One region of the Pseudoalteromonas sp. MM1 genome, then DNA from elsewhere that is predicted to be linked to it. Evidence: riboswitches for the same ligand, from Rfam matches in the RefSeq annotation. Region 1 holds a riboswitch; the other holds the start of a gene.
What was found. Region 1 has a riboswitch for lysine ahead of dapA (4-hydroxy-tetrahydrodipicolinate synthase). Riboswitches for the same ligand answer to the same signal wherever they lie in the genome.
Positions count from the first base shown of each region.

Region 2: another riboswitch for lysine. It lies ahead of lysC (lysine-sensitive aspartokinase 3); the one in region 1 lies ahead of dapA (4-hydroxy-tetrahydrodipicolinate synthase).

Region 1 is NZ_AP027922.1:214,899-218,080, reverse strand. Features, by position in the region: gene QUE46_RS01055 (YdiU family protein) at 1-536, opposite strand, end outside; gene QUE46_RS01050 (DNA-3-methyladenine glycosylase I) at 539-1,243, opposite strand; lysine riboswitch at 1,435-1,631, shown strand; gene dapA (4-hydroxy-tetrahydrodipicolinate synthase) at 1,760-2,644, shown strand; gene QUE46_RS01040 (2,3,4,5-tetrahydropyridine-2,6-dicarboxylate N-succinyltransferase) at 2,660-3,182, shown strand, end outside.
Region 2 is NZ_AP027922.1:2,188,454-2,191,635, forward strand. Features, by position in the region: gene lysC (lysine-sensitive aspartokinase 3) at 1-1,239, opposite strand, end outside; lysine riboswitch at 1,314-1,486, opposite strand; gene nhaD (sodium:proton antiporter NhaD) at 1,585-2,832, opposite strand; gene QUE46_RS09945 (hypothetical protein) at 3,045-3,182, shown strand, end outside.

The DNA.
Region 1 (3,182 bases):
TATTGAAACGAGCCAACCCGAATATGGCTACTTGCCAAACGGGTAACAATTGCGCCAGGTTGTGGTGGATTACGATAAACAACTTCACCAGTGCCTACAACAGCCAAACACCGCGTGGTTTTAATGCCTAAGCCATGCATAGCTTCGCTCATAATATATTCACGTATAGCTGGACCTAGTGCGCACCGCCCATCGCCACCTCTAGAATACGGGGTAGCGCCAGAGCCTTTTAATTGAATATCCCACAGCTGGTTTTTATCATCACTTATAGCACCGAGTAAATGTGCTCGCCCATCACCCAAACGTGGTGAAAAGCGCCCAAACTGGTGCCCAGAATAACCAAGCGCTACCGCCTTTATTTGCTGTGGCTCATTGCCTGCAAAGGTACTAGCGCGCAGCTGTGGCTCAACAACTATATTAAACTGCTTAGCTAACGATGCGTTCCACAGCAGCAATTGCGGGGCAGCAACACTTGAGGGTTGATCCTCTATCGCGAAATTATCTGCTATGTCTGTGTATCTTGGCACTAGATTCATGGTTAATCCTCTGTTTGTTGGCTTATGCCTACACGGTTATCGCCCACACTGTAAGCCACAATTAAACTCAGCTCTTGCATGCTTAAACCACTTTGCTTTTGCATTTCGTTAAAAAATGCCTGCGCAGCAGTGAGTGATTTTTTAGTTTGCAGCCCGCCATCAATTATTTTATGCGCTCTTAGGTAACTTTCTACATCCCGCGAAAGTAAAAATGTATCTTTACCAAGCGCTCTTAAAGCATAGGGGCCAGTATTTCCACCTAAACGAGCGCCGTGTTTTTTTAAATGCACCCATAAACCAATAATATTATCTGTTGGCCACTGGGCAATAAACTTGCTAAAACTGCCATGCTCCTGTGCTATTTCGTGGATCATGTAAGCATTTTCAGGAATCGTTTTAACTTTTTTATAATTACGAATAATGCGCTCATCCGTTGCTTTTTGCTCTAGCATATCGGGCGGCATCATTAATAACTTATCAACACTAAACTGCCAAAAAACCTCTCTAAAGCCCGGCCATTTGCTGTTTATTACCGACCAATAAAAGCCACTTTGAAAAACCTTTCGGGTAAATTCTTCAAGCCAGTCGTCGTCACTTAACGTGCTTAACGCTTTTTTAGATAAAGGTTTTGCGAGTAATAACTTAAGCATTTTTTCAGAGCCTTTTCGCTCTACCGCTCGCTTATAAATATCGCTAAATTTTTCCATACTTATTAAATACCTCGCTGCTTATAGGGTTAGTGTACGAGAAAAGCAGCCAATACGTAACCACCGCTATTTTCGATGAGCTAATCTATATTTAGCAGCTTGACACCTAGACGGCTAAAATGTTTTAATCGCCGCAATTACCCTATTTAAATTGTATTTTGTTAAAGCCTTAGCGTTAAAACAAAATACAAAGGGCTAGAAGAGGTGCGTTATTCAGGTAGCGTATGTTAGGAGCGCAAACTCCAGTGAGCATACGCCAGGGGAATACCGCCGAGAGGTAAACGCTTTTGCGAAGCAATTACTTCGGGCGACTAGGTTGAATCCTAGCGACTGTCACCAATAGCAGCTTTAAAGCAGCTTATTAGTTTGGTGGAGAGCTTCTGGTCTTAAATAATAAGGCCGTGCGCCCTATTATTTTAAGCCCATTCGCTCTTCGAATACTGTTCGAACGACGTTAATGCGGCTCACATCATACAGCCTCCTTAATATCTCGAACACCTTATAGGTTCGTAAGAGATGATCAACAACTTCAATTTAGACGACTACGCACTGTGGACAGCGCTTGTTACGCCGTTTGATCAACAAGGTAATGTTGACTACGACACGCTCACAACACTTGTTAGCGAACAAGAAGCGGCACACAACGGTATTTTACTGCTCGGTAGCACAGGTGAAGGCTTAGCCCTTACGCTTAAAGAGCAGCAAGGCATTGTTGAGCACGTGTGCCAATTAAAACCCAGTGTACCGCTTATGGTTGCTGTGGGCGGTAGTAATTTAGCCCAACAAAAAGAATGGGTTAGCTACTGTAACCAATTACCTATTCACAGCTACTTATTAGGCTCGCCTCTTTATGCAAAACCAGGGGCTGTAGGTCAAACACATTGGTACGAAAGCTTATTAAACGAAAGCGCGCATCCGTGTATGTTGTACAATGTACCTGGGCGCAGCGGTGTAAGCATTCCTATCGAAACCATTGAAAACTTAAAAGCGCACCCAAAACTTTGGGCCTTAAAAGAAGCCAGTGGCAACATCACCCAATTTGAAGCATACCGACAAGCCGCGCCTAATTTAGCGCTCTACAGTGGCGACGATGCACTTATGCCCTACTTTGCTCAAGCCGGTGCAAAAGGCTTAATCTCGGTTGCGGCCAATGCATGGCCTTTACAAACACACGAGTTTGTAAAACGTAGCCTAAGTGGCCAACATCCCAATCTATTTGCTCAGTGGACTCGCGCTATTAATAGCCTATTTGCTGTAGCAAACCCTATTCCCGTTAAAGTGCTAATGCACCAACAAGGCCGCTTAAGTAGCCCGTTGCTGCGCCCACCTTTAACACACCTTGAGTTAACGCAAACCGATTGCATTACCACTGCAAACGACACCATTTTATCTTGGCATTAAATACAGGTTTTTATAATGAGCTGGTTAGAACTACTAAATAATTTAGAATCGGGCGCAGTACGCGCAGCATCACAAAACGAAAGCGGCCAATGGGAAGCTAACGTAGAAGTAAAACAAGGCATTTTAGAAGCCTTTAAAAATGGCACTAACACTGAGTTTGCAGGTGGTTTTGTAGATAAACACAACCTTGCACCGCAAGAGTTTAGTACTGACGACGGCGTACGTATGGTACCTGGTGGTTCAAGCGTTCGCCGTGGTGCATACGTCGCTAAAGGCACTATTATTATGCCACCAGCGTACGTAAACATTGGCGCATACATCGACGAAGGCACTATGGTTGATAGCCACGCATTAGTAGGCTCGTGTGCGCAAGTTGGTAAAAACGTACATTTGAGCGCAGCTGTGCAACTTGGCGGTGTACTTGAACCAATTGGTGCAAGCCCAGTCGTGGTTGAAGACGATGCATTTATTGGTGCTGGTTGTGTCATTGTTGAAGGCGTAGTTGTTAAAAAAGGTGCAGTACTGGCACCAGGCGTAC
Region 2 (3,182 bases), 1.7 Mb from region 1:
CATTTCGTGCTGGCGTAGCTGTATTTCTGAGCCTATTAGCGCCACTAAGGTTAAGTTATTTTCAACCGACACATGGCAAAATTCAGCTAGCTTATCTAAACACGCTTGCTCAAGCTCAGGGCGCGAGGCATTGGGTGCGTTATCTAAGGTAATAGCAACACTAATTTCTGAGGTAGTCACTAAATCTACCGATATATTAAACTCACTTAAAATGGTAAATACTCTGGCCAAAAAGCCACTTGCTAATAGCATTTCAGGGCTTTTAAGCGTGAGCAATATTTGGTTTTTACGCTGCGTTACAGCGCGTATACCCGGCTGCTGTGACTTTTCACGCTCAATCCACGTGCCACCGCGCTCTGGCTCGCGGCTAGAGCCTACAAATACATTAATATGGCTGCGGCTGGCTGGTAAAATAGTGGCTGGGTGCAATACTTTTGCGCCAAAGGTGGCCATTTCTGCGGCTTCGTCAAAGCTTAAACGGGCAATTGGCGTTGCCTTTGCACATAAGCGTGGGTCTGTGCTAAATATACCCACTACGTCGGTCCAAATATGTACGCTTTTAGCGTTAATCGCCTCAGCAAGTAATGCTGCGCTGTAATCTGAGCCACCACGGCCAAGCGTGGTTGTTTGGCCAAATTCGTCGCTACCAACAAAACCTTGAGTCACAATTACTTGCTCATCTAATAACGGAATTAAAATCTCTTTAGCCGCTTGCGCTGTGGCTTTAACATTGGGTGTTGCTTTACCAAACTGGCTGTCGGTTTTAAGTACTTTACGTACATCAAAACGGTCGGCATTTAAGCCTTTTAAACGTAGCACTTGTGCAAATAAGTACGACGATAAGCGCTCACCAAAACTAAGTAGCTCATCGTGCTGCTGATCCGTTGTTAGTGTTTCAAGTGCTAACGTTTGAAACGCTTTTAACGTTTCGTTAAAACCTACGGCTAAATCGGCATCAAGCGAGAGCTCATCTAAAATTGCTTGCTGAATAGCTAGCACGCCGTCAATGTGCTCTTGGCGCTGCTCTGGGGTAATGCTTGATTTACACAGTGCAACTAAGTGATTAGTTACGCCGGCGCTGGCGCTCACTGCTACAATACGCACGCTTTTATCTGCAACAATAATTTCGCTACAGCGACTCATCGCTTCAAAGTTTGCAACACTGGTTCCGCCAAATTTGGCAACGATGTAATCTGATTTTGCGCCTGGTACTGTTTGTGGCACTGATTGGGTAGTCATTTAGTCTCCTTTCGCGGTATTTTAACCGCTAAAAAACAAGAAGAACTTGGCAAAGGAATGCATTTGATGTGTCCGCTGCCAGAAGCTCTCCACCTATATTGGTGACAGTTTTGAGGATTCAGCCCCATAAACCGAAAAACAATAGCGACGTACTAGTGTTTTTCTCGGCGAGTACTTCCCTCTTTAATGGTTATGGGCGTTCGTCACCTACCATTAAATACCTAAGTATCGCACCTCTTCTGAATGTTTTATTAACCGCTGGCTAATAAAACAAAGCCCCGCTAATTAGCGGGGCTTTGAAAGTTATCGTTTAGACGTCTAGGTGTCAAGCATTTATAGTAAAAATTAAACAAAACCACCCATAAAGTAAGCGCCTGCATAACCTACGGTATAACAAATTAATAATTGCAGCGATAATTTAAAGTAGCTCGTAAAAGTAAGTGCTTTAAGTTTGCTCATGGCAATAATACCCGCTGCAGAACCAATTATAAGCATTGACCCACCTACACCTGTTGCATAGGTAAACGACAACCAATGTTGCTGGCTCATTATTATATCTGCTTTTAATAGCGCAGCAGTAAGCGGTACGTTATCGACCCCTGCAGATAGTATTCCCATTAAATAGTTAGCGTACTCAGGTGCCATTACTGTATATAAATCGGTAAATTTACTTAAAATACCAATTTCTTTTAATGCGCCAACAAGTAAAAGCACCCCAACAAAAAACAGTAGTGTGTCGTATTCTATCTCGCGAACAAAATCGATGATGTCTTTGTTTATGTCTTTTTTACGCATTAAAAATTGCGCCACTAAAAACATAACCGATAAACCAAATAAAAATGTGAGTAGCGGCGGTACGCTATAAATTACGCTAAGGGTTAAAGTACTTACCACGGTTGATAAAAATATGATGGCGATGGTAATGTCAGTTTTTTCTATCCGTTTTTTTTGCGAGCCCACAAACTCTATTTGCCCTTTCATACCAACAGAGAGCAAAAGCGCCAGTAACATTACACTTATAAACGCAGGCGCTATGAGTAGTAATAAGTTTGCAATAGACACTTTGCCATCTAAAAATATCATTAAAGTAGTTACATCACCGGTAATTAACGACACTCCACCCGAGTTAACCCCAAACACAATAAGTGTGGCGTATTTAATCAGCTTTTTAGCTTCCAGCTTTAACGACATAACCACAGCAAGTGATATAAGCGTAGCGGTCACATTGTCAGAAATAGACGAAAACAAAAACGCAAAGCCCCCCACTAAAAACATAAGTTGTCGTTCACTAATGCTTTTAGGCATAACCCGGTGCACAATGTTTTCTATAAATCCTTTTGAATTTAAATACGCAACAAAGGTCATGGCGGCCATTAAAAACAGCCATAGCGAGGCTATTTCTAATATGTTTTCGTTAAGAAGGTGCTGAATAGTTGCAGGGCTTTGCCCATGGAGTGGGTTAACAAAAAGTATAATCCAACAAAGCGTGCCAAAAAAGAGTGTAGTTTTGGCTTTATTTACGTGAATTATATCTTCTATAACGATCAGTAAAAAGGCAATCGCTATTAGGGTTAAAATTATCGAGGGGAGCATGGTAGTTAAATAACCTTTGATATAGTTTTAACAGGACACATAAACAACTTGCGTTTAAGCGTTCCTAATTTTGGTGCGGATTCTAGCACCACAGATATGCAAAAACTATTATTAAATGGTCTTAAAAACGAATACCATATGCAGGTAAAATACGTAATAATGAGTCCTTTTTAAGAACTCAATAATAAAATACTAGGATGTTGTAATCTCTTATGATCCCAGCTAAAAAGCTGCTAAATACCCTTAGCGAACATTGGGGTGTGTTAGAGCTATTATTTAAACGTTTTAAAATGGCCGACTTTAGCCTAAAAGACGTACAAAATGCCATTAAGCAAAAGCAGCCCACGTGG